4 regions of the Pseudomonas sp. R1-18 genome follow, and region 3 is predicted to be linked to each of the others. Evidence: predicted binding sites of a transcription regulator. Region 3 holds the regulator's gene; each other region holds the start of a gene.

Region 1 (7,990 bases), 1.1 Mb from region 3:
TCTTCCAGGCACGGTGGATCTTGCTGTTTCGGGCGAAATCCTGGTCGATAGTCTGCGCGGTGATTTCTTCGACGGCGTAGCGCTGTCCCAGATTCTCGTCCAGCACGAACTTGCGGAAGTTGTTGGAGAAGTACAGCACGCCGCCCGGCGCGAGCCGCGCCATGGCCAGGTCCAGCAGCTCGACCTGATCACGCTGCACATCAAAGACGCCTTCCATGCGCTTGGAATTGGAAAAGGTCGGCGGGTCGATGAAGATCAGGTCGTACTCGTCACGCGAAGCCTGCAGCCAGGCCATCACGTCGCCCTGCTCCAGACGGTTCTTGTCCGAGAACCCGTTGAGCGACAGGTTGCGCCGTGCCCAGTCCAGATAGGTGCGTGACAGGTCGACGCTGGTCGTGCTGCGCGCACCACCCTTGGCCGCATGCACACTGGCGGTTGCCGTATAGCAGAACAGGTTGAGGAAGCGCTTGCCGGCCGCTTCGCGCTGGATGCGCATGCGCATCGGGCGGTGGTCGAGGAACAGGCCTGTATCCAGGTAATCGGTCAGATTGACCAGCAGCTTCACCCCGCCTTCGTTCACTTCCAGAAACTGGCCCTGGGAACTCTGACGCTCGTACTGCCGGGTGCCGCTCTGGCGCTCGCGGCGCTTGATCACTACCCGGCTCTTGTCGATGTTCAGCGCCTGTGGAATGGCGGCCAGCGCATCGAACAATCGCGCCGAGGCTTTTTCCGGATCGACGGACTTCGGCGCGGCGTATTCCTGCACATGCACCCAGTCATGGTACAGATCGATGGCCAGCGAGTACTCGGGCATGTCTGCGTCGTACACGCGGTAGCATTCAATGCCCTCGCGGCGCACCCATTTGCCCATCAGCTTGAGATTCTTCTGCAGACGATTGGCGAACATCTGCCCGCCTTCGCTCAGCCGCGCCTGCTCCACGACGACGGGCGCCGGCTTGATCGGGTTGCCGTTCTTGTTGAACCGCTTTTCGCCCGAGGCCTCACTCGAAGCTTCACTTGATGCTTCGACCGCAGCCTCGCGTTCGGTCTGGCGCTGTTCGGCAGTACCACGCTCGCCGGTGACGAACTGATCGGGCAGCACCTTGATCAACAGCAGCTTGCAGGGCAGCGCGCCGTTCCAGAATGAATACTGCTTGTGGCTGCGAATACCCATGCGCTTGCCCAGATCCGGCGCGCCGGTGAATACCGCCGCTTCCCAGTTCAGACAGGCCTGACGCAGGCGCTCGCCCAGGTTCTGGTAGAGATACAACAGGCTGGCTTCATCACCGAGGCGCTCGCCGTAGGGCGGGTTGCAGATCACCAGACCTTTCTGGTTCTGATCCGGGCGCGGCTCGAATGTCGCCACTTCGCCCTGATAGACCTTGATCCATTCGCTCAGGCCGGCGCGTTCGATGTTGTTGCGGCCCGGCTGAATCAGCCGCGGATCGGCTTCATAGCCCCGAATCCACAAAGGCGGACGTGCCAGACCGGCCTGCGCACGCGCCAGTGCTTCGTCGTGCAGCTTGCGCCACAGCGCCGGTACGTGGCCCAGCCACGCCGAGAAACCCCAGCGCTCGCGCTTGAGATTGGGTGCGATGTCGGCCGCGATCATGCCCGCTTCGACCAGGAAGGTGCCAACCCCGCACATCGGGTCCGCCAGCGCGCCGCCTTCCGCGGCGATGCGCGGCCAGCCGGCACGGATGAGGATCGCCGCCGCCAGGTTTTCCTTGAGCGGCGCGGCCCCCTGCTGCAGGCGATAACCGCGCTGGTGCAGGCTGTGGCCCGACAGGTCCAGCGACAGAATCGCCTCGCCACGGTCCAGCCGCAGATGCACGCGCAAATCCGGGTTGATCTTGTCGACCGAAGGACGCTCGCCGTCGGGCGTGCGCAGCTTGTCGACGATGGCGTCCTTGACCTTCAGGGCACCGAAGTGGGTGTTGTCGATGCCGGAGCCGTGACCGCTGAATTCGACAGCGATAGTACCGTCCGCTTCGAGATGGTCCTGCCACTCGATGTCCAGCACGCCGTGGTAGAGGTCTTCGGCGTCCTTCATCGGGAAGCGTTTGAGCACCAGCAGCACGCGGTTCGCCAGGCGCGACCACAGGCACAGCCGGTAAGCAGTCTCCATGTCGGCCATGCCGCGGATGGCAGAGGTATGTTCGCGGCCTTCCTCAAGGCCAAGGCTCGCGGCCTCTTCGGCTAGCAGCCCTTCGAGGCCTTTGGGGCAAGTGAGGAAAAGTTCGTAGCGATCCGACATGTGTATTCCAGGGCCTGAGCCGTCAGCGGCGGGCAACGCATTGCCCTACCAGATTCAAAACAGGCGCCTTTCAGGGAGAACGCCTGCGTGGCACGCGAATGTGTGCCGGTCCGCCGTATGCCAACTCATGGCATTACGGCAGCAATCATTATTTACAAACTGCATAAGCTACCCGTGAAGGTAGGCAATTTTGCAATTTCTCGTGACCTTTCGTCGCCTTAACCATTCGGATACGGAGCAATCGGCTATCGCCGCAGGTCACGCCCCGTTCGCCTGCAGCCCACGGGTCAGCAGGGTTGCACGGTAAATAATTCTTATTTTGCCGTCCTGCTTATCGCCCCAGACGCCGGAATGTGACGTGCTTATGACAAAACGGTCATTCACAGCACCTGGTGCTTTGGTTAGAAATCACCTCAGGTCGTCACTGCAATGGTAACGACACCAAGGCCCGCGACGCCGGCAGCGGGCACCAACGGCAGAACTTTCTGCCCGACCTCACCATGAGGTCCAAGGGATGTAACAGTCAACAGACGAGGGCAATACCCTATGAGAAGACTTAAGCGTGATCCGTTGGAAAGAGCATTTTTACGCGGATATCAGTACGGCGTTCATGGTAAATCCCGTGAACTTTGCCCTTTTACTCTGCCCTCGGTACGCCAGGCATGGATCAACGGCTGGCGAGAAGGACGTGGCGACAATTGGGACGGTATGACCGGTACTGCGGGAATCCACAGACTCAACGAACTTCACGCGGTCGGATGAGGTAATTCCGACCAGTCCATCAAGACCCATCGACTGATCTTCACCTTCGCACCATGCACGCCCCACCCGGGCGGCGGGCTTAGACCCGGGGGCTCTTGATGAGCCCCCTTCTCCCTGCAATCCACTCAGCCTCGTGACATTGCGGCAATCGCATCGACTGACTCGCGAATCAGCGCCGGCCCTTTGTAAATGAACCCGGAATACACCTGAACCAGGCTCGCGCCAGCCGCGATCTTCTCGGCCGCGTGCCGCCCTTCGGTAATGCCGCCCGCCGCGATGATCGGCATACGCCCGGCCAGTTCGCCGGCCAGCATCCGCACAGTGTGGGTGCTCTTCTCACGCACAGGCGCACCCGACAGACCGCCTGCTTCGTCGGCGTGCGGCAATCCTGCAACGCCCTCGCGGCTCAGGGTGGTGTTGGTGGCGATGACCGCATCCATCCCCGATTCGATCAGCGCGGCGGCGACCAGCACGGTTTCCTCGTCGGTCATGTCCGGAGCGATCTTGATCGCCAGCGGAACGCGCTTGCCGTGCGCCAGGGTCAGCTCCTGTTGTCGCTTGCTCAACGCTTCGAGCAGCTGTTTGAGCGAATCGCCGAATTGCAGGCTGCGCAGGCCCGGCGTGTTCGGCGAGCTGACGTTGACCGTGATGTAGCTGGCATGGGCATAGACCTTGTCCAGGCAGATCAGGTAGTCGTCGACCGCGCGCTCAACGGGCGTATCGAAATTCTTGCCGATGTTGATACCCAGCACGCCATTGAAACGCGCCGCCTGCACACGGCCGAGCAGGTGATCGACGCCCAGATTGTTGAAGCCCATGCGATTGATGATCGCCTCGGCATTTGGCAGGCGGAAGATTCGCGGCTTGGGATTGCCCGGTTGCGGGCGTGGCGTCACAGTACCGATCTCGACAAAGCCGAAACCCAGTTGCGCGAAGCCGTCGATGGCCGCGCCGTTCTTGTCCAGCCCGGCCGCCAGACCGACAGGGTTGGGAAACTGCAGTCCCATGACCGTCACCGGCAGGCTGACGGGCGCCTTGCACATCAGCCCATTGAGGCCCAGCCGCCCGCCGGCACCGATCAGGTCGAGCGACAGATCGTGGGAGGTTTCCGGGGAGAGTTTGAACAATAACTGGCGGGCCAGGTTATACATGGGCGGGCTAGGCTCGTGAGAAGCTGAATTCAGGGCGCGATTATAGCCGTGTGAAGGCCGCGCAGGCGAGATGCACGGCAAACTTAGCCGTAGCGGCGCGTGCCTGCCCGCGCGCTGGCATATGCCTTGCTTCAACCAGATATCGACACTGTCTCCAACGGCGGAGCAGTGCATGGACAATGGCGTTGCCTGGGCCCTTGCTTGATGCAGTGGGCCGAGCGACGCCTTTTTTATGGACGTGATCTTGATGAAGCAAGCCCTATGAACACACCGAAACGCAATCCGCTCGCGTGGGTGGCCGGCAGCGATGCGCCGGAGATGTCCAGTGTCGACCTGGGCTTCATGGCGCTCACCGATTGTGCCTCACTTGTTGTCGCCGCCACACAGGGATTTGCCCAGCCGTATGGTCTGACCCTCAACCTCAAGCGCCAGACCTCGTGGTCCGGCCTGCGCGACAAACTGGTCAGCGGCCAGTTGCAGGCCGCGCACAGTCTGTACGGCATGACCTACGCAGTCGAGTTGGGCATCGGCGGCGGTCCGGCGACCGACATGGCGATTCTCATGGGGCTGAATCAGAACGGCCAGTGCATCAACCTGTCCCGTCCGCTTCAGGACGCCGGCGTGGTCACTCCTGAGGCACTTGACAGGCGCGCGCACCAAAGCGGATCAAAACTGACCTTTGCGCAGACCTTCCCCACCGGCAACCATGCCATGTGGCTCTACTATTGGCTCGCCAGCCAGGGCATCCATCCGTTGGAGGATGTCGACAGCGTGGTCGTGCCGCCACCGCAAATGGTCGAACACCTGCAAGCCGGCCGCATCGATGGCTTCTGCGTCGGCGAACCCTGGGGCGCCAGCGCCGTATCACGCGAGCTGGGCTTCACCATGGCCACGAGCCAAGCGATCTGGCCCGACCATCCCGGCAAGGTGCTGGGCTGTACCCGGGAGTTCGTCGAACAGAATCCCAACACCGCCCGCGCGCTGATCATGGCGGTCATCGAGGCAAGCCGGTTCATCGAGCAAAGCCCGGAAAACCGCCGCAGTACCGCCCAGCTGCTGAGCGGCGCAGAATACCTGGACGCGCCGCTGGACTGTATCGAGCCACGGCTGTTCGGTCGCTACAGCGACGGTTTGGGGAACCAATGGCAGGACAACCACGCAGTGCGCTTCCATGGCGCAGGCGAAGTGAATTTCCCATGGCTGTCGGACGGCATGTGGTTCATGACCCAGTTCCGCCGCTGGGGCCTGCTGCGCGACGACCCCGATTATCTGGCGGTAGCCAGCCGCGTACAGCAACTGGCGCTCTATCGCCAGGCGGCGGAGGCGCTCGGCATCGATATTCCAGCCACACCGCTGCGCAGCAGTCAGCTGATCGACGGCAAGATCTGGGATGGCAGCGACCCGAGGGCCTACGCGCGCAGCTTCAAGCTGCATGCGATGGCCGAACGCTCACCCGTCGCCAGTCATTGAGGAGGCCAGAAGATGCTGCGTATTTTGCTGATCAATGACACGGCAAAGAAAGTCGGGCGCCTGAAGGCCGCTTTGAGCGAAGCGGGTTTCGAGGTAATCGATGAATCGGGTCTGATGATTGACCTGCCCGCCCGTGTTCAGGCCTTGCGCCCGGATGTGATTCTGATCGATACCGAGTCGCCGGGCCGCGATGTACTGGAACAAGTGGTGCTGGTCAGCCGCGACCAGCCGCGGCCGATCGTCATGTTTACCGATGAACACGATCCCGGCGTCATGCGTCAGGCGATCAAGTCAGGGGTCAGCGCCTACATCGTTGAAGGCATCCACGCCCAGCGCTTGCAGCCGATTCTCGACGTTGCCATGGCCCGTTTCGAAAGCGACCAGGCGCTGCGCGCGCAGCTTCAGGCCCGCGACCAGCAACTGGCCGAGCGCAAACGCATCGAACTGGCCAAGGGCTTGCTGATGAAGATGAAGGATTGCAACGAAGAAGAGGCCTATACCTTGATGCGTCGCCAGGCGATGAGCCGTCAGCAGAAGCTGATTCAGGTGGCCGAGCAGATCATTGCGATGAGCGAATTGCTTGGATAGAACCACATTGCCTGCCGGGCGGATTGGGGAGCCCTGGCGCGCAGCGCCAGTTCCAGACGCCTCCCATCACCGCTGCTACGGAAAAGCATGACGCCCTTCCGAATCTGGCCCACCTCTTGCTAAACAAACATCACCGGTAGCCAAAGGCGGTTGCCACCCCTTACGACAAAGACGTCGCCCATCTGATCTGCCCCGGCAGAACAGAGGCGACGTTTTTGCGTTTTGGCCCTGATGAACGGGGCCGGCGGTGCGCGCTGCGCTTCGCCACAACGTCTGGATTCCTTCGAGTCGCGGTCAAGGCCCGACCCACTAGCCGATGATGAGGTGTGCAATGGATACAAGCTTCTGGAAAGCCGGCCACAAACCGACCTTGTTCGCAGCGTTCCTGTACTTCGACCTGAGCTTCATGGTCTGGTATCTGCTCGGCCCGATGGCGGTACAGATCGCCACCGACCTGCAACTGACCACCCAGCAACGCGGCCTGATGGTCGCTACCCCTATCCTTGCCGGTGCGGTGTTGCGCTTTCTGATGGGGCTGCTTGCCGACCAGCTTTCACCGAAGACAGCGGGCATCATCGGCCAGGTCATCGTGATCGCCGCCCTGCTCGGCGCCTGGCAGCTGGGCATTCATACTTACGAACAGGCCCTGATCCTCGGCCTGTTCCTGGGGATGGCCGGTGCGTCCTTTGCCGTCGCGCTGCCGCTCGCTTCACAGTGGTATCCACCGCAGCATCAAGGCAAGGCGATGGGCATTGCCGGCGCCGGCAACTCCGGCACGGTACTGGCGGCATTGCTGGCACCGGTGCTCGCGGCCAGTTTCGGCTGGGGCAATGTATTCGGCCTGGCGCTGATCCCGCTGGTCCTGACGCTGGTCGCGTTCAGCCTGATGGCACGCAACGCGCCGGAACGCGCCAAGCCAAAATCCATGAGTGATTACCTCAAGGCGCTGGGCGACCGCGACAGCTGGTGGTTCATGTTTTTCTACAGTGTGACTTTCGGCGGATTCATCGGTCTGGCCAGCGCCCTGCCCGGCTATTTCAATGACCAGTACGGCCTGAGCCCGATCACCGCAGGCTATTACACAGCGGCCTGCGTGTTCGGCGGCAGCCTGATGCGCCCGCTGGGCGGCGCGCTCGCCGACCGGTTCGGTGGCATCCGCACCCTCACCGTCATGTACACCATCGCCGCCATCGGCATCGCCGCGGTCGGCTTCAACCTGCCCAGTTCCTGGGCGGCGCTGGCATTGTTCGTTGCCGCGATGCTCGGTCTGGGTGCAGGCAACGGCGCGGTGTTCCAACTGGTCCCGCAGCGTTTTCGCAAGGAAATCGGCGTCATGACCGGTCTGATCGGCATGGCGGGCGGCATTGGCGGCTTCCTGCTGGCAGCGGGGCTCGGCGCCATCAAACAACACAGCGGCGACTATCAGCTCGGCCTGTGGCTGTTCGCGGGCCTCGCGGTATTGGCCTGGTTCGGCTTGATGAACGTCAAGCGTCGCTGGAGAACAACCTGGGGTTCGGCCGCCGTGACAGCTGCTCGGGTCTGACCCGCGGATGGGCCTGCAACTGCAGTTCGCCGAGTTCAGCGCCAGCGGCCCGCGCCCGGAAAATCAGGACGCGCTGCGCTCGGTCACGCCCGCGCCGGCCCTTGCCGCCAGCAAGGGCTACCTGTTCGCCCTAGCCGACGGCGTCAGCCAGTGCGCCGATGGCGCGCTGGCCGCGCAGTCAACGTTGCAGGCACTGGCGCTGGATTACTACTCAACACC
Region 2 (7,990 bases), 560 kb from region 3:
ATCGCTTCTACGTTGTTTGGATCGCACAGGGTGTCGGAGATGAACAGCTCGTCGAAACCGCTGATGCAGACGATGTCGCCGGCAGCTGCTTCTTCAACGTCGATGCGGTGCAGACCGTGGTGACCCATCAGCTTCAGGATACGGCCGTTACGCTTCTTGCCGTCAACGTCGATGGCGACAACCGGAGTGTTCGGCTTGACGCGACCACGAGCAATACGGCCGACGCCGATAACACCCAGGAAGCTGTTGTAGTCCAGAGCGGAGATCTGCATCTGGAACGGACCTTCACGGTCAACAGCCGGCGCTGGTACGTTGTCGACGATCGACTGGTACAGCGGGGTCATGTCTTCAGCCATTTCGGTGTGGTCCAGACCGGCGATGCCGTTCAGGGCCGAGGCGTAGACGACTTTGAAGTCCAGCTGTTCTTCGGTGGCGCCCAGGTTGTCGAACAGGTCGAAGATCTGGTCCAGAACCCAGTCAGGACGCGCGCCCGGACGGTCAACCTTGTTGATGACCACGATTGGACGCAGGCCGGCTTCGAAAGCCTTCTTGGTCACGAAACGGGTTTGCGGCATAGGGCCGTCTTGAGCGTCGACCAGCAGCAGAACGGAGTCGACCATCGACATCACGCGCTCTACTTCACCACCGAAGTCGGCGTGGCCCGGGGTGTCCACGATGTTGATGTGGTAGCCGTTCCAGTTGATCGCGGTGTTCTTCGCGAGAATGGTAATGCCACGCTCTTTTTCCTGGTCGTTGGAGTCCATGACGCGCTCGTCGTTGAGCTCGTTGCGCTCAAGAGTGCCGGACTGACGCAGGAGTTTGTCGACCAGGGTGGTTTTGCCATGGTCAACGTGAGCAATGATGGCGATGTTGCGTAGATTTTCGATCACTTGTGTATCTCGATCAGAGGATTCGGTCTGCTGACTGAAAACAGACAGCCATTACAGTTAGGAGTCGGCAAAAGCCGGTACGGCTTGGCGACTGGTGTCGGGGGGCCGGTGACGCAAGCCACAGGCAAACAGCCCCGGGCACTTAGCTCGGTCGATATACGCGCACATTGGCATGCCCCTCACTGAGCAAATGATGAGCATGCAGGCGGCTCATGACGCCTTTGTCGCAATACAACAGGTACTGGCGCGTGTTATCCAGTTCCTTGAATCGGCTGTTCAATGCATAGAACGGCACGGTCTGTATCTCGATGCCCGGCGCTTGCAACGGCTCGTCTTCCTGAGCATCCGGATGGCGGATGTCGATGATGACCTGGCCGGCGAGCGCCTGACTGACTTCTTCGATTTCGACACTGCGGCTCAGATCCTCGATCACCTTGTCGATCGGGACCAGCCTGGCGCGTTCGAGCGCTTGCTCGAGAATCGCCATGTCGAATTGTTGCTCTTCATACTCAACGCGGTTGCGCTTGGCGTTGGTCTTGGGGTTGACCGAAATCACCCCGCAATACTCAGGCATGTGCCGAGCGAAGTCGGCGGTGCCGATTTCAGTCGCCTGGTCGACGATGTCCTGTTTGTGGCTCGCGATCAGCGGCCGCAGGACCAGCTTGTCGGTTGCCGAGTCGATCAGCGACAGGTTCGGCAGCGTCTGGCTGGACACCTGGGAAATCGCCTCGCCGGTTACCAGCACGTCGATCTCCAGTCGGTCGGCGACCGCGGATGCAGCGCGTAACATCATACGCTTCAAAACTACACCCATATGACTGTTATCGACTTTTTGCAGGATTTCTCCGAGAACTTCCTCGAACGGCACACTGACGAACAGCACCCGCTGAGAGCTGCCGTACTTCTTCCAGATGTAATGCGCGACTTCCATCACGCCCAGCTCGTGGGCGCGCCCACCCAGATTAAAGAAGCAGAAATGCGCCATGAGCCCGCGGCGCATGATCTGATAAGCCGCGACAGTGGAGTCAAAGCCGCCGGACATCAGCACGAGCGTCTGTTCCAGCGCACCGAGCGGGTATCCGCCCAGCCCTTTGTGCTGGTCGTGGATGACGAACAACCGTTGGTCGCGAATTTCCATGCGCACCACGATGTCCGGCTTCCTCAGCTCGATTCCGGCGGCGCCGCACTGCATCCGCAGCTTGCTGCCGACGTACTTCTCGACGTCCATCGAACTGAAATCGTGGCGGCCGGCCCGCTTGCAGCGCACGGAAAACATCTTGCCGGGCAGCAGGTCGCCGTAGTGCTCTTTGCACTTGGCAACGATGTCATCCATATCGCCCAGAGGATATTCGGCAACCTGCAGGAAATTCGCGATGCCCGGCATGCAGCTCAGGCGCTCGGTGATGCCCTGCAGGACTCTGGGATCGGTCGACCGGGTTTCCACCTCAAGGTTGTCCCACACACCACCCACAACAATGTCCGCGTCCAGTTCCCGGAGCACGGTACGAATGTTCTTGCCCAGCTGCCGAATGAATTTCTTGCGGACCGGCGGGCTTTTGATGGTGATTTCTGGGAAAACTTTGACGATTAGTTTCATAGAAACGGTGCGTAGGATGCCGGCCAAAAAAGGGGGGCGCGGATTATAGCGGAAATTGCTCAAGGTTTAACCAGTTATCGTACTGCCAATCATCAGCGCACCAAAAAGGGTCGTATCAGTGACGGCAAGCGCTATAAAGGTGCGGAGAATTGCCGTGGATCGCTGTTTTAAGCCCGAAATGCCTGCGCTTGAGGCACGAATCCCAACACGGGGCACTGGCATGCAAATTGCTCCCTTGTGAGGCAGGTTGCCTTGGTCGAGTATTCGGGCCGGCATCACCAAATTCAAAGGGCCAAAACTACAACAGGCTCTTATCCACCCGGAGGACACCATGTCGAAGTCGGTTCAACTCATCAAAGATCATGACGTTAAGTGGATTGATCTGCGCTTCACGGATACCAAAGGTACTCAGCACCACGTGACCATGCCGGCTCGCGACGCGCTGGAAGACGACTTCTTCGAAGTCGGCAAAATGTTCGACGGTTCTTCCATCTCCGGCTGGAAAGGCATCGAAGCCTCCGACATGATCCTGCTGCCGGACGACGAAACCGCTGTTCTCGATCCGTTCACCGAAGAGCCGACGCTGATCCTGGTTTGCGACATCATCGAGCCTTCGACCATGCAGGGCTACGATCGCGATCCACGCGCCATCGCCCATCGCGCCGAGGAATACCTCAAGTCCACCGGTATCGGTGACACCGTCTTCGCCGGTCCCGAGCCTGAGTTCTTCATCTTCGACGAAGTGAAGTTCAAGTCCGACATTTCCGGCTCCATGTTCAAGATCTTCTCCGAGCAAGGCTCGTGGATGTCCGATCAGGACGTGGAAGGCGGCAACAAGGGCCACCGTCCAGGCGTCAAAGGCGGCTACTTCCCGGTTCCGCCATTCGACCACGACCACGAAATCCGCACCGCAATGTGCAACGCCCTGGAAGAAATGGGCCAGGTCGTCGAAGTTCACCACCACGAAGTGGCGACTGCCGGCCAGAACGAAATCGGCGTGAAATTCAACACGCTGGTCAAGAAGGCTGACGAAGTTCAGACCCTCAAGTACTGCGTACACAACGTTGCCGATGCCTACGGCCGCACCGCGACCTTCATGCCAAAGCCTCTGTACGGCGATAACGGTTCGGGTATGCACGTTCACATGTCCATCTCCAAAGATGGCAAGAACACATTCGCCGGCGAAGGCTATGCCGGTCTGTCCGACACCGCCCTGTACTTCATCGGCGGCATCATCAAGCACGGCAAGGCGCTGAACGGCTTCACCAACCCGTCGACCAACTCCTACAAGCGTCTGGTACCAGGCTTTGAAGCTCCGGTAATGCTGGCCTACTCGGCTCGCAACCGTTCCGCTTCGATCCGTATTCCTTACGTCTCCAGCCCACGTGGCCGTCGTATCGAAGCACGCTTCCCGGATCCATCGGCCAACCCGTACCTGGCGTTCGCCGCTCTGCTGATGGCTGGCCTGGACGGCATCCAGAACAAGATTCACCCTGGCGATGCAGCTGACAAGAACCTGTACGATCTGCCGCCTGAAGAGGCTAAAGAGATCCCACAAGTTTGCGGCAGCCTGAAAGAAGCGCTGGAAGAGCTGGACAAAGGTCGTGCGTTCCTGACCAAAGGCGGCGTTTTCAGCGACGACTTCATCGATGCCTACATCGAGCTGAAAAGCGAAGAAGAAATCAAAGTGCGCACCTTCGTACACCCACTGGAATACGAGCTGTACTACAGCTGCTGATCCAGCCGCGCCTGCTCTGGCGGCGTAGAGGAGACCTCCTTCGGGAGGTCTTTTCGTTTCTGGAGAAACACCATGCCCAACGGCGCGCCGAGGGTCATGCGCCTGCTGATCCACGTGCGACCGGGATTCGCTGAACGACGCTCACCTCTGTTAGCTGTGCGGTATATGTTTACCGCCATCCGCCCTCGACTCACAGGCATTGTTGCGACTTGTGCCATACCCGTGAGTTTTCATCATGAGCAGAGCAACCTCTTTTTTCGCCGTCATCCTGATGCTGAGTGGTAGTGCGATCGCCGAAGACGCACCGCCGTCTGCGGCAATGCCACCAGTCACTTCGCAAGTACTGCTGAAAAGCACCGCCTCCTGGGATGGCACGCCCTACACTCGCTATCCGGACGGCCAGCCGGAGCTGACAATTCTGAAAATCAGCATCCCGGCCGAAACCGCGCTCAAATGGCATCGGCATGCAATACCCAACGCGGCTTATGTGGTTTCAGGGCAGATCACTGTGCAGGCAAAGGACACTCCGCATACCATCCTGCTCAAAGCCGGCGATACACTCGCGGAAATGGTCGATACCGTGCATCGAGGCGTGACCGGCAGTGAACCGGTCGAGCTGATTGTGTTCTATGCTGGCACTCCCGGAACGCCCCTGTCGCAATGAACCGGCATCCAGCCCCTGCATTCGGAGCCCCCATGCGTCGATCCTTTGCCTGCCTGCTGCTGTTGATCAGCCTGCCCGTGGCAGCACAGATTTATAAGTACACCGATGCCAACGGGAATACGGCTTATAGCAATCAGCCGCCGGACGGGATCAAGGCGGAGACCGTCGAGCTCCCGCCTTTGAACAGCATAGAGCCTGCAGCGCCACGCGCCGGATCTGTTCAGTCGGCTCCAACTGCCGAACCGGAGCAGCCGCAAGCCGCTTACAGCACGCTTGAACTGACCGACCTGCCGACGGACGAAGCGCTACGCGCCAACAACGGCACCTTTACCATCGGCGTCAGGATTGAACCGCGGCTCAGGTCCGGGCACCTGATGCAACTGTTGGTCGATGGCAATCCCTACGGGCAACCGACCAACATCCCGCGCTTTCAGGTGATAAACATCGACCGCGGCGAGCACAGCTTCGCCGTCGCCGTGCAGGATGCGCAGGGCATCCTGCAACAAAGCCCAACGCTTACGCTTACGGTGCAGAGAGTCCATGTCAATCGGCCTTGAAGTCCGCCTGCTGGTGTGCCTGCTTTCATTGTCGAGTGTGTCGGCGGTCGCGGATGTCTATACCTACATCGATGCCAACGGCAATCGGGTCTTTACCGATCAGCCGCGCAAGAATGCCAAGCGGGTCGAGATCGCGCCCAGCAACAGCATGACCGGCGCTCCGCCCACACGAACGCTCAAGGCTGCTCCCCAAGCGCCGGTCGTTTACCCGATGTTTCACTATGATTTGCTGCGGGTGCTGATACCGGAACCTGATGCCACGATCAGCAGCCCGAGCGGCGACCTGATCGTCACGGTCACCAGCGAACCGCCGCTGCAGCCCGGCCATCGTTATCGGCTGATGCTCGATGGTCAGGTCGTCGGCGAGCCAGGGCGCAGCCCCGTATTCCCGTTGCACAACATCGACCGAGGCACCCATCAGGTCTCGGTTGAGATATTCGACGAGTTGGACCGGGTGCTGGAGAAGACGCCCAACCAGCCTTTTCACCTGCAACGCGTCACACTCGCGCAAAAGCGGGCGACAAGACCCTGCAAGACCGATGAGTACGGCGTGCGGCCAGAGTGCCCGCTCAAGGACAAGCCCGAAGAGAAAAGCAGCATCCTGCCTTTCTTCTGATCCAGCCCGCTTGCCACCGCCTTCATCATCAGCACCTTATTGGTGCATGATGCGTTTAACCCTGCACAGCGACAGCCCAGAATGGTTCACAAACGAGCCGCCGTCGGCGCTTAAAGTGGGCAGCGGAGAACAAAAAGATCCATTCCCCTGAATAAAACGCTTCTTTTCGGAGCCTTGGTTTGGTTTTTGCAACTTGCTGACACAGCATGACCATTGCGTGCCGTATCAGCGGCCCTACTCATGCCAGCGATACCAGCCAGCGCCCGCACTGCGCGACTGCAATGTGCCAAGAGAGGTCGACACGATTCATGACTATCAGCGACGCGCTGCACCGACTGTTACTGGATAACCTGACCACTGCCACTATTCTGCTCAACGCCGACCTGCGGCTTGAGTACATGAACCCGGCAGCGGAAATGCTTCTGGCCATCAGCGGCCAGCGCAGCCATGGCCAATTCATCAGCGAGCTGTTCACCGAGTCCGCCGAAGCTTTGAGTTCGTTGCGTCAGGCGGTCGAACAGGCGCATCCGTTTACCAAGCGCGAAGCGATGCTCACCGCTCTGACCGGTCAGACCCTGACGGTCGACTACGCCGTGACGCCGATCCTCAACAAGGGCGAGACCTTGTTGCTGCTTGAAGTCCACCCGCGTGACCGGCTGTTGCGCATCACTAAAGAAGAAGCCCAGCTTTCCAAGCAGGAAACCACCAAAATGCTGGTGCGCGGGCTGGCTCACGAGATCAAGAATCCATTAGGCGGCATTCGTGGCGCGGCCCAGTTGCTGTCTCGTGAGCTGCCTGAAGAAAGCCTCAAGGACTACACCAACGTCATCATCGAGGAAGCCGACCGCCTGCGAAACCTGGTGGACCGGATGCTCGGTTCCAACAAACTGCCGTCGCTGGCCATGACCAACGTTCACGAAGTGCTGGAACGTGTGTCGAGCCTGGTGGAGGCGGAAAGCCAGGGCTGCATAACGCTCGTTCGCGACTACGACCCAAGCATTCCGGACGTGCTCATCGACCGCGAGCAGATGATCCAGGCAGTGCTCAACATCGTACGCAACGCCATGCAGGCCATCAGTGGCCAGAACGAGCTGCGCCTGGGCCGCATCACCCTGCGTACCCGCGCAATGCGCCAGTTCACGATCGGCCACGTGCGCCATCGTCTGGTCAGCAAGATTGAAATCATCGACAACGGCCCCGGTATTCCCGCCGAGCTTCAGGAAACCATCTTCTACCCAATGGTCAGCGGACGCCCGGACGGAACAGGGCTGGGACTCGCCATCACCCAGAACATCATTAGCCAGCACCAGGGTCTGATCGAGTGTGACAGCCATCCCGGCCACACCACGTTCTCGATCTTCCTGCCACTGGAACAAGGAGCAGCTTCGACATGAGCCGTAGTGAAACTGTCTGGATCGTAGATGACGATCGTTCCATCCGTTGGGTTCTGGAAAAAGCCCTGCAACAGGAAGGCATGACCACGCAGAGCTTCGACAGCGCCGACGGAGTCATGAGCCGCCTCGCCCGGCAGCAGCCGGATGTGATCATTTCCGATATCCGCATGCCCGGGGCCAGCGGTCTGGATCTGCTGGCGCGGATTCGCGAGCAGCACCCGCGACTGCCGGTGATCATCATGACCGCCCATTCGGATCTGGACAGCGCCGTGGCGTCGTATCAGGGCGGTGCGTTCGAATACCTGCCCAAGCCGTTCGATGTCGACGAAGCCGTTTCGCTGGTCAAACGCGCCAATCAGCACGCTCAGGAGCAGCAAGGCCTGGACGTAGCGCCGGCGCTGACCCGCACGCCTGAAATCATCGGCGAAGCGCCGGCGATGCAGGAAGTATTTCGCGCCATCGGCCGCCTGAGCCACTCCAACATCACGGTGCTGATCAATGGTGAGTCGGGCACCGGCAAAGAGCTTGTGGCCC
Region 3 (7,990 bases):
GAATGGCTTCCTGGTCCTGATCGCGCATCAGCTTGCCGATGAACAGAATGTGCCGTTTGCGCGCGATATGAGCCGTGTGCTTGGGCGCTTCGGCCAGGGCCTTGCGCAGCGCATCGGTCAACGGCAGCTTGGCCAGCACGTCGGGCTTGAGTGTTGTCAGTCGCTCGCCGAGATCAACCAGAGCATGAAGCTCTCGCTTGACCTGGGTTTTGCTTTTCTCCCCGTCGAGGGAGTCGTCGTAAGAATCAACCATGGGGGCAGTCCGCAAATAAACGCCGCCATGATAACCAGTCGGGGGCCGCTTGTCCGGCCCGCTCGGTATTCGGCCTGTGCCGGAAGCAGAATTTGATGGAGAAAGTCATGAGTGCAACCCAAAGCGTCGGCCCGCAGGCCCTGCCCGAACTGCAAGACCAGGTCGAGCAGATCATCGCCGAAGCCAGGCGCCAGGGCGCCAGCGCCTGCGAGGTAGCGGTTTCGCTGGAGCAGGGGCTGTCGACATCCGTACGTCAGCGTGAAGTCGAGACAGTGGAGTTCAACCGCGACCAGGGTTTCGGTATCACCCTGTACGTCGGCCATCGCAAAGGCTCGGCCAGCACGTCGGCCAGCGGTGCCGATGCCATCCGTGAAACCGTCGCAGCAGCGCTGGCCATTGCCAGACACACTTCCGAGGACGAAAGCTCCGGGCTTGCCGATGCGGCGTTGATGGCGAAGGAAAACAAGGATTTCGACCTGTTCCATGCCTGGGACATCAGCCCCGAACAGGCCATCGAAAAGGCGTTGATCTGCGAAGCCGCGGCGTTCGATGCCGATAGCCGGATCAAGAACGCCGATGGCACCACGCTCAATACCCATCAGGGCTGCCGGGTGTATGGCAACAGCAATGGCTTTATTGGCGGTTACGCGTCTACGCGGCACAGCCTGAGCTGCGTGATGATCGCCGAAGGCGACGGCCAGATGCAGCGCGACTATTGGTATGACGTAAGCCGCCAGGGCGAACTGCTGGCCGATGCGCAAAGCATTGGCCGCAAGGCTGCACAGCGTGCGGCCAGCCGTCTGGGCGCGCGCCCGGTTCCGACCTGCGAGGTGCCTGTACTGTTTTCCGCGGAGCTGGCCGGCGGCTTGTTCGGCAGCTTCCTTGGCGCGATTTCCGGCGGCAATCTTTACCGCAAATCATCGTTCCTCGAAGGCGCGCTGGGCCAGCGCCTGTTTCCCGAGTGGCTGACGATCGATGAGCGCCCGCATCTGATGCGCGCCATGGGCAGCTCCGCGTTCGACGGTGACGGCCTGGCCACCTATGCCAAACCGTTTGTCGAAAATGGCGAGCTGGTGTCTTACGTGCTCAGCACTTATTCGGGCCGCAAGCTGGGTCTTCCCAGCACGGCGAACGCTGGCGGAGTGCACAACCTGTTCGTCACTCACGGCACCGAAGACCAGCAAGCGCTTATCCGCCGGATGGGCCGCGGGTTGCTGGTGACCGAGCTGATGGGCAGCGGTCTGAACATGGTGACCGGCGATTACTCGCGCGGAGCGGCCGGGTTCTGGGTAGAGAACGGTGAGATCCAGTTCCCGGTCCAGGAAGTGACCATCGCTGGCAACATGCGTGACATGTTCAAACAGATCATGGCCGTTGGCAGCGATCTGGAACTGCGTGGCAACATCCGCACCGGCTCCGTACTGATCGAGCGGATGACCGTAGCCGGTAGCTGACATTCCTTTCCGCCTGCCTCGTTCAATGGGGGCGGAACGTCTCGCGTTCCGGCCCCACATGTCAGTCATCCTGCCGATAGCCGCCATCTGCCGCGCCCCTCTTGTTTTGATTCTTGATCTCATTTAATAATGAATATCATTGTCTGACAGGCGTCGTGACGAGTTCCGACGCTTCTGGAGGGATGTCATGCAGCATTGGAAACGCACTATCGAGCAAGCCAATCGCTGTTTCAGCCTCGGCGAATGGGTTGAAGCCCGCGAGCTGTATCTTCAAGCGCTGGCGCTGGCGCAAGTACTATTCGAGCGCTGGCCAGACGCTGATGAGGCGGTGGCCGCCTGTGTCATTTCCCACCACAACCTGGCGGACCTGCATCTGAGTCTCGGCCAGCCGGAAGAGAGCGCCGAATACCTGTGCGCCGTCCACCAACTGTTATTACAGACCGTGCAGAACAACCGCTTGCCGCCAGCCTTGCGTGAGGCTGCGCTGCGTCACAGCAACAAGACCTACGTCGAGCTGCTTGGCTTTATCAGCGAGCACGGCGAATACCCGCGTACCCATCGGTTGCTGAACAGCAACGGCGAGCACTCAAGCTCGGCGGTGCTCGGCGATTCAACCGCTAGTCTTTCCTACGGAGTACATTGATATGCCTTACACGCTGCCTGCAATGCCTTACGCCTACGATGCGCTGGAGCCGCACATCGATGCGCAAACCATGGAAATCCATTACACCAAGCACCATCAGACCTATATCAACAATCTCAACACCGCCGTTGAAGGCACCGAGTTCGCCGAATGGCCGATTGAAAAGCTGGTCGCCAGCGTCCAGCAGCTACCGGAAAAACTGCGCCCTGCGGTCATCAACCAGGGCGGCGGGCACGCCAACCACACGCTGTTCTGGACGGTCATGGCCCCCAACGGCGGCGGCCTCCCAAGCGGCGCGGTGGCCAAGGCCATTGACGAGCAGCTGGGCGGGTTCGACAGTTTCAAGGAGGCCTTCACCAAAGCGGCACTGACTCGCTTCGGCAGCGGCTGGGCCTGGCTGAGCGTGACTCCGGAGAAGAAACTGATAGTAGAGAGCAGCGGTAACCAGGACAGCCCGCTGATGAATGGCAACACGCCGATTCTCGGTCTGGACGTCTGGGAGCATGCTTATTACCTGCGCTACCAGAATCGCCGTCCCGAATACATCAACGCGTTCTACAACGTCGTCAATTGGGACGAGGTTTCGCGGCGTTACGACGCAGCGCTGGCCTGATTCCGCGTCACCCGCGCGCTCCTGCAAGGCAACCATGCTTGCGGAGCGTGCCTGCGGAGCCTGTCCGGGCGGCGCTTACTCGCCTTCGTCGAATTTGTTGTTGATCAGTTCGACCAGACCATCCAGCGCGTCCTGCTCGCCTTCACCTTCAGTCGACAGATGAATTTCTGTGCCTTTGCCGGCAGCCAGCATCATCACGGCCATGATGCTTTTGCCGTCGACCATGCTTTCAGGTGTGCGACCTACCCGGATCTGGCAAGGATATTTGCCGGCTACGCCCACGAACTTGGCGGCTGCGCGGGCATGCAGCCCCAGTTTGTTGATGATGGTGATTTGACGAGCGGGCATCGCAGTGAAAATCCTTCAGCTTAGGTCGCGGTGGCGGACTTGAACGTTCTTGAGTGTCTGTTGCAGCACCTTGCCCAACCGTTCGGTCAGGTAGACGGAGCGGTGGTGCCCGCCAGTGCAGCCGATAGCGACAGTGACATACGAGCGATTGCTGGCCGCGAAGCGGGGTAGCCATTTGTTGAGGTAGGTGGAGATGTCCTGGAACATTTCCTCGACGTCCGGTTGCGCCGCTAGGTACTCGATAACCGGTTGCTCCAGACCTGAATGGTCGCGCAGCTCCGGTTTCCAGTAGGGATTTGGCAGGCAGCGAACATCGAACACCAGGTCGGCGTCCACGGGCATGCCACGCTTGAAGCCGAATGACTCGATGAGAAATGCGGTCCCGGGCTCCGGCTTGTTGAGCAGCCGCAGTTTGAGGGTGTCGCGCAACTGATAGAGATTCAGATGCGTGGTGTTTATCTTCAGGTCCGCCAGATCAGTGATCGGGCCGAGAAGGGTGCTTTCGTCACGAATCGCTTCGGCGAGCGAACGATCCGATGTGCTGAGCGGATGACGCCGCCGGGTTTCGGAAAACCGCTTGAGCAGTGTCGCTTCGTCCGCATCCAGATAGAGCACGTCGCACTGGATATTGCGGGCGCGCACTTCGGCGAGCATCAATGGGAAGCGGGTCAGGTGGCTGGGCAGGTTCCGGGCATCGATGGAGACCGCCAGCAACGGCTCAGCCAGCTCGGTATTGATCAGCGCACGTTCGGCGAGCTCCGGAAGCAGGCCGGCCGGAAGGTTGTCAACGCAGTAGAACCCGCTGTCTTCCAGCACATCGAGCGCCGTGCTCTTGCCGGAGCCTGAGCGGCCACTCACGATGATCATGCGCATGTTCAGTGGCCGTTCTGTACGTCCAGCACCACTTGATAAAGCGTTTCACCGCTTTCGGCACTGCGTAGGCGGTCGCGCACTTCGGCACGGTCCAGCATGCTTGCGATCTGACGCAGCAGCTCCAGGTGTTCATCGGTGGCGGCTTGCGGGACCAGCAGGACAAACAGCAGGTCGACCGGAGCGCCGTCGATGGCATCGAATTCCACAGGTGCATCGAGGTGAATGACTGCGCTCACGGGTGCGGTGCAGTTGGGCAGGCGGCAGTGAGGAATGGCGATGCCATTGCCAAAGCCTGTCGAGCCCAGCTTTTCGCGGGCAACGAGGCTCTCGAAAACGGTTTGCGAATCCATTTGTGGCACTTCACGGCCGATCAGATTGGCAATGGTTTCGAGTACGCGTTTTTTACTGCCACCCGGCACGTTCACGAGAGAACGGCCGGGGGTCAGGATATTTTCAAGTCGGATCATTTGAATGAGAGTTAGCGAGCTGTCGCACCTTTAAGGATGTTCTGCTGCTTTTCCTTATGCTTGAGCAATTGTCTGTCTAGCTTGTCAGTGAGCAGGTCGATGGCTGCATACATGTCGTCGTGTTCAGCATTCGCTACTACTTCCCCTCCGGGAATATGCAACGTGGCCTCAACCTTCTGCTTCAGCTTCTCGACCGTCATGATGACCTGCACATTGGTAATCTTGTCGAAATGCCCCTCCAGCTTCTTGAGCTTGAGCTCCACGTATTCACGCAGGGGCTTGGTCACTTCCAGTTGGTGTCCACTGATGTTGACTTGCATACAGCTTCTCCTTTGCCAGTGCATAAAGAGGTGGGCTGAAGACCCACCGCTGGAACGCTGTGGCGCGGCCTGCATCACATCAGTCGCTTACGCTCGCTCGACGGTGCGATCCCGAGAGATTCACGGTACTTGGCGACTGTGCGGCGGGCTACTTGAATGCCTTGTGCCTCCAGTAAACCAGCGATCTTGCTATCACTCAACGGCTTTTTCTGATTTTCGGCGGCAACCAGTTTTTTGATGATTGCGCGAATCGCCGTGGACGAGCATTCGCCGCCCTCGGAGGTGCTTACGTGGCTGGAGAAGAAGTATTTCAGCTCATAGATACCGCGTGGCGTATGCATGAACTTCTGCGTGGTAACGCGCGAGATCGTCGACTCGTGCATGCCAACCGCCTCGGCGATGTCATGCAGAACGAGCGGCTTCATCGCTTCATCGCCGTATTCAAGGAAGCCGCGCTGATGCTCGACGATCTGAGTGGCAACCTTCATCAGCGTTTCGTTGCGACTCTGCAGGCTCTTAATGAACCAGCGGGCCTCTTGCAGCTGATTGCGCATGAACGTGTTGTCGGCGCTGGTATCGGCGCGACGGACAAAACCTGCGTATTGCGGATTGACTCGCAGGCGCGGAACCGACTCCTGATTGAGCTCAACCAGCCAGCGTTCGTTGTCCTTGCGCACGATCACGTCAGGGATGACGTATTCCGGCTCGGTCGACTCGATCTGCGATCCAGGGCGCGGGTTGAGGCTCTGTACCAGTTCGATCACCTGGCGCAGTTCGTCTTCCTTGAGTTTCATGCGGCGCATGAGCTGCGCGTAGTCACGGCTGCCCAGCAGGTCGATATATTCGGTGACCAGACGCTGCGCTTCGGCGAGCCATGGCGTTTTGCCGGGCAGCTGGCGCAGCTGCAGCGCCAGACACTCGCTCAGGTTGCGGGCACCGATGCCGGCTGGTTCGAACTGCTGGATACGGTGCAGAACGGCTTCGATCTCATCCAGTTCGACATCCAGCTCCGGATCGAAGGAATCGAGGATCTCTTCGAGGGTTTCGTCGAGATACCCCTGATTGTTGATGCAGTCGATCAGGGTGACGGCAATCAGCCGGTCCTTGTCGGACATCGGGGCGACGTTCAGTTGCCAGAGCAGGTGGCTCTGCAGGCTTTCACCGGCCGAAGTGCGGGTGGTGAAATCCCACTCGTCATCGTCGTTGCTCGGCAGACTGCTGGCACTGGTCTGGTAGACGTCTTCCCAGGCGGTATCCACCGGAAGCTCATTGGGGATGCGTTCGCCCCACTCGCCATCCTCCAGATTGTCCACCGTGGATGCGGCGGTTTCCTGATAGGTCGGTTCCTGAACCTCGACGGTGGGCTTTTGATCGATGTTGTCTGCCAGCGGGTCGGAATTGTCGAAGTCGTCGCCTTCTTCCTGGCGTTCCAGCATAGGGTTCGACTCCAGCGCCTCCTGAATCTCCTGCTGGAGGTCCAGGGTCGATAGCTGGAGCAAGCGGATGGCCTGTTGCAGCTGCGGCGTCATCGTCAGCTGCTGGCCCATTCTCAAGACTAGCGATGGTTTCATGGCAGGGGCTTAAACCTTATTCGCCGGCGCACATGCGCCATCCACTACAGGGCGCCGAAGCGCCAACTTAAGCAAATTATATGCCTGAAACCGGAGGCTTTGCCTAGAGCGTCGTGACAAATAAAGCATTGTCAAGCCGGGCCTTAGGCATGAATCGCCTGAGCGGGCGACTCTCGGGATCTTTACAGGCGGAACTCGTGGCCGAGGTAAACCTCTTTCACCAGCTGGTTGGCCAGAATGGTTTGCGCGTCGCCCTCGGCGATCAGCTGTCCATCGTTCACGATGTAGGCTGTTTCGCAGATATCAAGTGTCTCGCGGACATTGTGGTCGGTAATGAGCACACCGATGCCTTTGGCCTTCAGGTGATGGATGATCTGCTTGATGTCGCCAACAGAGATCGGGTCAACGCCTGCGAATGGTTCATCGAGCAGGATGAATTTCGGGGCCGTCGCCAGCGCCCGCGCGATTTCCACCCGACGACGTTCACCACCCGACAGGCTCATGCCCAGGTTGTCGCGAATATGGCTGATATGGAATTCCTGCAGCAGGCTCTCCAGTTCCTTGCGACGAGCAGCCGTGTCGAGTTCCTTGCGGGTTTCAAGGATGGCCATGATGTTGTCGGCCACGGAAAGCTTGCGAAAGATCGAGGCTTCCTGCGGCAGGTAACCGATACCGGCGCGTGCGCGACCGTGCATTGGCTGGTGGCTGACGTCCAGATCATCAATCAGAACGCGGCCCTGATCCGCCTGGACCAGACCGACGATCATGTAGAAGCAGGTCGTCTTGCCGGCACCGTTGGGTCCCAGCAGGCCGACGATCTGACCGCTTTCGATGGACAGGCTGACATCGCGCACGACCTGGCGGCTCTTGTAGCTTTTAGCCAGATGCTGGGCTTTGAGCGTCGCCATTTACTGGGCCTTCTGCGGTTGTTCGGATTTCTTCTTCGGCTGGATGACCATGTCGATCCGCGGGCGAGGCGTGGTGACCTTGCTGCCGCCGTTGGCGCGGCCGGCGCTCACGATCTGCCTGACGGTGTCGTAGACGATCTTCTCGCCTTCGGACGTGTTGCCATCGTTGACGACCTTGGCCTTGTCGATCAGCACGATGCGATCCTGCGCCGCGTAGTACTGAATCGTCACGGCGTAAGCCTGCACGATCGGTTTGTCCACCGAAGGCTTCTGCTCGTAGTACGCAAGGTTGCCGACCGACGTGAACACGTCGACTTCGCCCTGGGCATTACGGGTGATGGTCACGGTGTTGCCAGTGATCTTCATCGAGCCCTGGGTGATGATCACGTTGCCCTTGTAGGTCGCAACGCCTTTCTTGTCATCGAGCTGAGCGTCGTCGGACTGGATGTGGATCGGCTGATCCCGATCGGTTGGCAGGGACCAGGCGCTCGCGCTTCCCAGTGCCGCGCCCAGACCGAGCAAAAAAGGAAGGGTTTTAAC
Region 4 (7,990 bases), 1.0 Mb from region 3:
AGACCTATACGGTTGGCGGCACTCAGACGCCAGGGCTGTTTCTGGGCGACCAGCCGCTCAACAACGACTTCACCGAAGTAGACGAATTCCGCCGGCTGACCGCAGGCGCGGCCACGATCTTCGTACGCCGTGGCAATGACTTCGTGCGCATCAGTACGTCGGTGACCAAACAGGACGGCTCGCGCGCCATCGGTACCGTTCTCGATCACCAGAGTCCGGCCTATAGCCGGCTCATGGCGGGGCAGGAATATGTGGGCAAGACCATCCTGTTCGAGCGCAACGCGATGACCCAGTACTCTCCTGTGCGAGATGGCTCCGGTAACATCATCGCCGCGCTATACGTAGGCTTCGACTACACCGACGCGCAGAACACCCAGTTTGAAAACCTGAAGAAATTCCGCATCGGCAAGACCGGCTCGCTCGCGCTGCTGGATGACAAGGGCACGTGGCTGGTTCCGCCTGCTGGCATCAAGTCGCCAGAGGACGCCGCCAAAGCCGTTGCTCCCCTGGTCAGCACTCCCGGCAAAGGGCAGTTCTGGACCGAAGGGGGCAAGCAATTCTACAGCGTGGGGCAGACCTTCAATGGCGGCCCGTGGACAGTGCTGTCGAGCATGCCGCAAGAGGAGATCGGCGCGGTGACCTGGAAGGTCGGCACCCAGTTGGCAATCGGCAGCCTGCTGGCAATGCTGATCGCGGTGGCCAGTGCTGTCTGGTTGCTGCGCAGCAAATTGCGTCCGTTGTCCGAGCTGGTCCGTCAGGCAGACGCGCTCGGCGCGGGCAACCTGAGTGTTCGCTCGAACGTCGCCAGCCATGACGAAATCGGTCAACTGGCCGGTAGCTTCAACAAGATGGGCGAAGCGCTGTCATCGATGGTTTCGCACATTCGTACCGCCGCTCAGGAAGTCAGCACCCGCGCCCATGCGCTGTCAGGCATGTCGGGCGGTGCTTACGAAGGCATCGAGCAGCAGTCCGGCGAGATCACCAGCATGGCCGGCGCGGTAGAGGAATTCAGCTCTACCTCGATGAACATCGCTGACAATATGAGCAACACCGAGCGTCTGGCGCAGGAAAACGCGCAGCAGACCCGCATCGGTCGTACCTCCATGGAAGAAGCATCTTCTTCGCTGCAGCAGATCGCTACCTCCTTGAACAGCACCGCGACTGTTATCGACACCCTGGGCCAACGCTCACAGGAAATCGGCAGCATCGTCGGCGTGATCACCTCGATTGCCGACCAGACCAACCTGCTCGCGCTCAACGCCGCCATCGAAGCGGCACGCGCCGGCGAACAGGGACGCGGTTTCGCGGTAGTGGCGGATGAAGTCCGCAGCCTGGCATCGCGCACCCGTCAGGCTACCGACGAAATTTCCGGCATGATCGCCAGCATCCAGCAGGAAACCGGCAACGCCATCAGCACCATGCAGCAAGGCAACGTGCTAATGCAGGAAGGCTTGTCGCGTAACGCGAAAGTGGCTGCGGCGCTGGCCCAGATCGACGAACAAAGCCGCTCCGCCGGCCTGCAATTTGCCGCGATCACCACTGCTACTCAGGAACAAAGCAGCACCGCGACCATGCTGAGCAGCAACCTGCAAAGCATCGCCATGGCAAACAGCGAACAGCGTGAAGTGGTTTCCAACCTGGCCATCACCGCTGAAGAACTGAACTCCCTGGCCGCCGAACTGCGTAATGAAGTGGACCGGTTTCGCTGAGTAACTGTCCGCGATGATGTCTGACGTCTTCGTGGACAAGCGGAACGCCGTCCGGCGCGCTCCCACAGTAGGAGCGCGCTTGCCCGCGATGAGCATCATCGCCGGTAGGAGCGGACTTGTCCGCGAAGCCTTTCTGTCAGTATCGGCCTTCACCATTACTGACTCGAAGGCCGATACTGCAGTGCCTCCGCCAGATGTTCGCGCCTGATCTCGTCCACCTGCTCCAGATCCGCCAGGGTGCGGGCGACCTTGAGCAGTCTGTGCGCGGCCCTCAACGACAGCGTCAACCGTTCGCACGCCGTTTCCAGCCAGCGCTCATCCGTGCCGGACAGCGCGCAATGCTGGCGCAGCCCGGGCAGATCGAGGAAGGCGTTGGCGCAGCCCTGGCGGCGTTGCTGACGCTCGCGAGCCAAGGCAACCAGAGCGGCGGCGCTGGCAGTGTCCTCGCCAGGTTGCGGCGTGTGATGCAGCGCGGTCGCTTCGCGGGCGACGGTAAGGTGCAGATCGATGCGGTCCAGCAACGGACCTGACAGCTTGTTGCGATAGCGCTCAATCTGCTCGGTGGAACAGCGGCAGCGTCCGGTCGGCTCGCCGAGGTAGCCACAAGGGCAGGGATTCATGGCCGCCACGAGCTGAAAGCGGGCCGGGAAGCGTACCCGGTCGCGCGCCCGCGAGATGACGATGTGGCCTGACTCCAGCGGTTCGCGCAAGACTTCCAGGACCCGACGGTCGAACTCGGGCAGCTCGTCCAGAAACAACACGCCGTAATGGGCCAGGGTGATCTCACCGGGTTGCGGACGGCTGCCACCGCCTACCAGCGCAGGGCCGGACGCCGAGTGATGCGGCTGACGAAACGGCCTCTGTGGCCAGCAAATGAGCGGCGTCTGGCTGGCCACCGACTGGATTGCGGCAACCTCCAGTGCTTCATGTTCGTCCAGCGGCGGCAGCAGACCGGGCAGGCGGCTGGCGAGCAGGGTCTTGCCAGTGCCCGGCGGTCCGCTGAACAGCAGGTTGTGCGCGCCAGCGGCCGCGACCACCAAGGCCCGCTTGGCGGCGGTCTGGCCCTGAACTTCATTGAGATCGGGGTAGGGATGAGCCCGGGTCAGCAGTCCGCTGGCCTGATAAGGGCTAATGGGCATTTGGCCATTGAAATGCGCAACCAGCTCCAGCAGGTGGTTCACTGCGATAACGCGCAAACCCGATGCCAGACAAGCTTCCTCCGCATTCGCTGCCGGCACGATCAGCGTGCGCTCCGCGGCGCGGGCCGCCAACGCGGCAGGCAGTACGCCTTGCACCGGACGAATCGCCCCGGATAACGCCAGCTCGCCCAGACACTCGATATCCTGCAGCGCTACCAGCGGCACCTGCCCGCTGGCACCTAGCAGCCCCAGCGCGATGGCCAGATCGAAGCGGCCGCCATCTTTGGGCAGATCGGCAGGCGCGAGATTGAGCGTGATGCGCCGCGCCGGGAAGTCCAGCCCCGAGTTGAGGATGGCGCTGCGCACGCGGTCCTTGCTCTCTTTGACCGCACCTTCCGGCAGGCCCACCAGGGTCAGGGCCGGCAGACCATTGGCCAGATGCGCTTCAACAGTTACAGCGGGGGCTTCCACGCCCACTTGGGCTCGGCTGTGAACAATGGCCAGAGACATGATTCATTCCTTGAATACTCGACGGACGTCATCGTGCGACATTCAGGAGCGTGGCGAGCAAAGGAATGGATACAGGGTGTAAACCCGCTTCGGCTCTACGGCGCGGCCGCAGGCCGATGACACGGCTCAGAGCGGATCGCGAGGAACGTCTACCGGAGTGGGAGCGGACATCTTCTCTTCCATTTCGGCAACCTTCGCTTCCAGAGCCTCAAGGCGAGCGCGAGTGCGGGCGAGGACGGCCATCTGGCTGTCGAACTCTTCACGGCTGACCATATCGAGCTTGCTGAAGGCGCTCTGCATCAGAGCCTTGAACTGGGTTTCGAATTCGCCGCGGGGCAACGGGGTGTCGCCGTTGAAGAGGCGGGTGGCATGGCCGCTCAGGGCGTCCAGGAAAGCTTTTGGCGCGAGCATGATGATCTTCCGGAGTCAGAGTGGCCGCAGTGTAGCACGCAGCGTCCGGCACTGATTTCGCAGCGGATCGGTGCACGGTTATTGAGCATCGTCGCGGGCACGTGCGCACTATAGTTGTGCGTAAGCGGGGCGCTGGATCGTTGCCGCACACCGGTTTCATGGCTGCAAGGCTTGTATTCAGCGAATCGCAGAGAGATGGCAAGCTTTCTGCTTAGTGGCTGATGACCCATGCACTGATGCAGTCGCTGTGACGAAGGCAGTGCGGCAGGCGGAGCGGGGAATGTTTCGTCAGAAGCGGTTTTCTGGAGTTGGTCCGGAGTTTATCCGGCGACCGACGCGTTACAAAGCCAGGCACTGCGCTTAGACTTGAGTCGGGTTTGTTTTCCTGGGGCAAGTCCACCAATTCGGGAGAAAGTTTCATGAAGCTAGTCACTGCAATCATCAAGCCGTTCAAGCTGGACGACGTGCGCGAGTCGTTGTCCGAAATCGGCGTGCAGGGCATCACCGTTACCGAAGTCAAAGGCTTCGGTCGTCAGAAGGGTCACACTGAGCTGTATCGCGGTGCTGAATACGTAGTCGACTTCCTTCCCAAGGTAAAGATTGATGTCGCGATCGACGACAAGGATCTGGACCGCGTGATCGAGGCCATCACCAAGGCCGCTAACACCGGCAAGATCGGCGACGGCAAGATTTTCGTAGTGAATCTGGAACAGGCTATCCGCATCCGTACCGGCGAAACCGATACCGACGCTATTTAAGCCGCCAAACCCCAAAGCCCCAGGAGAAAACAATATGACTCTGCGTCAATTCGCAGGGCTAGGAGCCCTGTTGTCCCTTGCATTACCTGGTCTGGCCCTGGCGGCTGATCCGGTTGCCGAACCTGTACTCAATTCCGGCGATACCGCATGGATGCTGACCGCCACCGCGCTGGTCCTGTTCATGACCATTCCGGGACTCGCGCTGTTCTACGGCGGCATGGTTCGCTCGAAAAACGTCCTTTCCGTGATGATGCAGTGCTTCGCCATTACCGGCTTGATCAGCATTCTGTGGGTCGTCTACGGCTACAGCATCGCCTTCGACACCACCGGTATGGAAGCTGGCGTCGTCAACTTCAACTCTTTCTTCGGCGGCATGGGCAAGGCGTTCCTGGCGGGCATTACACCGGCGAGCCTCACCGGCCCGGCAGCGCTGTTCCCTGAAGCGGTTTTCGTCACCTTCCAGATGACGTTCGCCATCATCACTCCGGCGCTGATCGTCGGCGCATTTGCAGAGCGCATGAAGTTCTCCGCGATGCTGGTGTTCATGGGTATCTGGTTCACTCTGGTCTACGCGCCTATCGCTCACATGGTATGGGGCGGCGTCGGCGGCCTGATGTGGGACTGGGGCGTTCTGGACTTCGCAGGCGGCACTGTGGTTCACATCAACGCTGGTGTGGCTGGTCTGGTGGCCTGTCTGGTTCTGGGCAAGCGTAAAGGTTTCCCTACTACTCCGATGGCTCCGCACAACCTGGGTTACACCCTGGTCGGCGCGGCGATGCTGTGGATCGGCTGGTTCGGCTTCAACGCCGGCTCCGCCGCGGCTGCCAACGGCACCGCAGGCATGGCGATGCTGGTCACTCAGATCGCTACCGCTGCCGCTGCGTTGGGCTGGATGTTCGCCGAATGGCTGACCCATGGTAAGCCAAGCGCACTGGGCATCGCCTCGGGTGTAGTCGCAGGCCTGGTTGCCGTGACTCCCGCCGCCGGCACCGTCGGCCCGATGGGTGCTCTGGTGATCGGTCTGGCTTCCGGCGTGATTTGCTTCTTCTGCGCGACCAGCCTCAAGCGCAAGCTGGGCTACGACGACTCGCTCGACGCATTCGGCGTCCACGGCGTCGGCGGCATCGTCGGCGCGATCCTGACCGGTGTGTTTGCAGCCCCGGCGCTGGGCGGCTTCGGCACCGTGACCGACATCGGTTCGCAGGTCTGGATCCAGTTCAAAGGCGTGGCATTCACAGTGGTCTACACCGCGATTGTGACCTTCATCATCCTCAAGGTGCTGGACGCGGTGATGGGCCTGCGCATCACCGAAGAAGAAGAGTCTGTAGGTCTGGACCTTGCGCAACACAACGAGCGTGGCTACAACTTGTAAGCGGCAACCGTTGCGGAAACAAAAATGCCCGGTCTCCGGGCATTTTTTTGTCTGTCATTTGTGAATCAACTGTAGGTTTGCGCTGTCATTGATCTTGCCGCTGGCCAGGATTTCGGCAGTTTGATGACGTGCCTTCGACTTGGCCGGCAGTATGAATGTCAACTCGTCCAAAAGCCGCATTACTGGGCGCTTTGCTTTTTTCTCAGGCGAGTTAGAATGCGCGCCGAGCGTACGGAGAACGGTATGTGGCACCAATCCAGGATTACCCTCAGGCCCCGGCCTCGTGGGTTTCATCTGGTGACTGACGAGATAACCGCAGGCCTGCCCGAGCTGCGTCACTGTCGTGTCGGACTGCTGCACTTGTGGCTGCAACATACTTCGGCCTCGTTGACCGTCAACGAGAATGCCGATCCGGCCGTGCGTCGCGACTTCGAGCGGTTCTTCAACCGGCTGGTGCCGCAAAGCACCGACGGATACGAGCATAACGATGAAGGGCCTGACGACCTGCCGGCGCACTTCAAAGCCAGTTTGCTGGGCTGCCAGGTGGTTTTGCCAGTTACGGCCGGCCGACTGGCGCTGGGCACCTGGCAAGGTGTTTATCTAGGTGAGCACCGGGATTCAGGCGGTGCTCGCAATGTCCTTGCCACCCTTCAGGGTGAATGGGCATGATCGCCAGACATGGCGGTTATTGAATTTTTTCCGACAGTCTTGGGTTTCAAAGCTGCCGGGCTATAACTAATCTGCTTTCGCAAGTCATGAGGTAGAACATGAGCGACGACGACAACGATGATCTGGTAGACGACCTGGAAGGCGAAGACGAAGGTGAGGAGCTTGCTGCTGCACCTGAAGACGACGTCTCCGACGCTGACGATGGTGCTGAAGTCTCGGCTACACCTGTCAAAGGCAAGGCCAAAGCTGCGGTATCGGTCGATGAACTGCCTAGCGTAGAAGCCAAGAACAAGGAGCGTGATGCTCTTGCCCGTGCCATGGAAGAGTTCCTGGCGCGTGGTGGCAAGGTGCAGGAAGTGGAGGCCAACGTGGTCGCCGATCCGCCCAAGAAGCCTGACAACAAATACGGCAGCCGCCCTATCTGAGGCAGCACAGTCGTATTGAAAAAAAGCCCGCTGTCGCTGCGGGCTTTTTTTGGCCTGTAGGGGCGCGCTTGCTCGCGAACAGCCTTACGCGGTTTGCCTGACGCAGCGCGTCGTATGTGTCGCGGGCAAGCGCGCTCCTACAAGCGACGAGTCGTGCCGGTGTAGCCGGGTGACGCGGCTTATGCCCAGCGGCCCAGAACCTCGGGCAGTTGCGAAAGGTTGTGGATTTCGGCATCCGGGCGGCTGTCCGCGTCCCATGCCTTGCCTTGCGGGTTGTACCAGATGGCGCGCATGCCGGCGCGCTGTGCCCCGGCAATGTCGTCGCTGGGGTGGTCGCCGATATGCACGGCATTGCCGGCATCAACATTGCCACGACGCAATGCCTCCAGAAACGGCGCAGGGTCTGGCTTGCCGATGCCCAGGTCTTCAGCGCACAGCGCGAACGCGAAATAGTCCGCCAGCCCCAGGCGACGAACGTCAGCGTTGCCGTTGGTAATCACGCCCAGCGTGTAGGTCTTGGCGAGGATCTCCAGGGTGGGTTGCACGTCGGGAAATATCCGCACCTGGTGGCGGCCGTGCAGGAACACCTCGAAACTTTCGTCGGCCAGGTCCTGCGCTTCCTCGGAGTCGTAACCTGCGTCTTCCAGCGCATGAAACAGGACCTTGCGGCGTAGCGCGCTGATCCGGTGCTTGAGCGACGGCTCTGCCTCGACCAGGCGTGTGCGGATCTCCCACAAATGCTCTACAGGCACCGGCCCAAGCAGCGGGGCGTGCTCGGTCAGCCAGTCGCGCAGGGCAGCTTCCGCACCGACAATGGCGGGCGCAGTATCCCAGAGGGTGTCGTCCAGATCGAACGTGACGAGCTTAATCATGAGCAGATCCCTTGCGTTTGGCCCGGGGGTGGGCGCTGTCGTACACGGTGGCCAGATGCTGGAAGTCTAGATGCGTATAGATCTGCGTGGTCTTTATGTCGGCATGCCCGAGCAATTCCTGTACG

What was found. Region 3 encodes sigma-54, which starts transcription at its own class of promoters, with help from an activator protein. Its sites were predicted from a motif close to ANTGGCATNNANNTTGCTNT; they were not measured.
Region 1: the regulator sigma-54 is predicted to act here: its motif matches at 4,284-4,303, upstream of J3P77_RS09135 (CmpA/NrtA family ABC transporter substrate-binding protein).
Region 2: the regulator sigma-54 is predicted to act here: its motif matches at 2,702-2,721, upstream of glnA (glutamate--ammonia ligase).
Region 4: the regulator sigma-54 is predicted to act here: its motif matches at 3,964-3,983, upstream of glnK (P-II family nitrogen regulator).

Annotation. Positions count from the first base shown of each region.
Region 1 covers NZ_CP071658.1:1,997,787-2,005,776, reverse strand. The annotation lists gene rlmKL (bifunctional 23S rRNA (guanine(2069)-N(7))-methyltransferase RlmK/23S rRNA (guanine(2445)-N(2))-methyltransferase RlmL) at 1-2,257, opposite strand, end outside; gene rmf (ribosome modulation factor) at 2,804-3,019, shown strand; gene J3P77_RS09140 (quinone-dependent dihydroorotate dehydrogenase) at 3,145-4,170, opposite strand; gene J3P77_RS09135 (CmpA/NrtA family ABC transporter substrate-binding protein) at 4,432-5,640, shown strand; gene J3P77_RS09130 (ANTAR domain-containing response regulator) at 5,653-6,228, shown strand; gene J3P77_RS09125 (nitrate/nitrite transporter) at 6,560-7,771, shown strand; gene J3P77_RS09120 (protein kinase domain-containing protein) at 7,779-7,990, shown strand, end outside.
Region 2 covers NZ_CP071658.1:297,735-305,724, reverse strand. The annotation lists gene typA (translational GTPase TypA) at 1-890, opposite strand, end outside; gene thiI (tRNA uracil 4-sulfurtransferase ThiI) at 1,033-2,487, opposite strand; gene glnA (glutamate--ammonia ligase) at 2,819-4,225, shown strand; gene J3P77_RS01355 (cupin domain-containing protein) at 4,461-4,889, shown strand; gene J3P77_RS01350 (DUF4124 domain-containing protein) at 4,922-5,446, shown strand; gene J3P77_RS01345 (DUF4124 domain-containing protein) at 5,430-6,062, shown strand; gene glnL (nitrogen regulation protein NR(II)) at 6,371-7,456, shown strand; gene ntrC (nitrogen regulation protein NR(I)) at 7,453-7,990, shown strand, end outside.
Region 3 covers NZ_CP071658.1:856,495-864,484, forward strand. The annotation lists gene yjgA (ribosome biogenesis factor YjgA) at 1-253, opposite strand, end outside; gene pmbA (metalloprotease PmbA) at 361-1,707, shown strand; gene J3P77_RS03970 (hypothetical protein) at 1,895-2,350, shown strand; gene J3P77_RS03975 (superoxide dismutase) at 2,352-2,963, shown strand; gene J3P77_RS03980 (HPr family phosphocarrier protein) at 3,039-3,311, opposite strand; gene rapZ (RNase adapter RapZ) at 3,327-4,184, opposite strand; gene ptsN (PTS IIA-like nitrogen regulatory protein PtsN) at 4,187-4,651, opposite strand; gene hpf (ribosome hibernation-promoting factor, HPF/YfiA family) at 4,663-4,971, opposite strand; gene J3P77_RS04000 (RNA polymerase factor sigma-54) at 5,046-6,542, opposite strand; gene lptB (LPS export ABC transporter ATP-binding protein) at 6,725-7,450, opposite strand; gene lptA (lipopolysaccharide transport periplasmic protein LptA) at 7,451-7,990, opposite strand, start outside; gene lptC (LPS export ABC transporter periplasmic protein LptC) at 7,986-7,990, opposite strand, start outside.
Region 4 covers NZ_CP071658.1:4,730,207-4,738,196, reverse strand. The annotation lists partial or broken gene J3P77_RS21520 (Cache 3/Cache 2 fusion domain-containing protein) at 1-806, shown strand, start outside; gene J3P77_RS21515 (methyl-accepting chemotaxis protein) at 849-1,709, shown strand; gene J3P77_RS21510 (YifB family Mg chelatase-like AAA ATPase) at 1,865-3,358, opposite strand; gene J3P77_RS21505 (accessory factor UbiK family protein) at 3,485-3,769, opposite strand; gene glnK (P-II family nitrogen regulator) at 4,189-4,527, shown strand; gene J3P77_RS21495 (ammonium transporter) at 4,562-5,899, shown strand; gene J3P77_RS21490 (secondary thiamine-phosphate synthase enzyme YjbQ) at 6,143-6,568, shown strand; gene sutA (transcriptional regulator SutA) at 6,667-6,993, shown strand; gene J3P77_RS21480 (HAD family hydrolase) at 7,173-7,865, opposite strand; gene xerC (tyrosine recombinase XerC) at 7,858-7,990, opposite strand, start outside.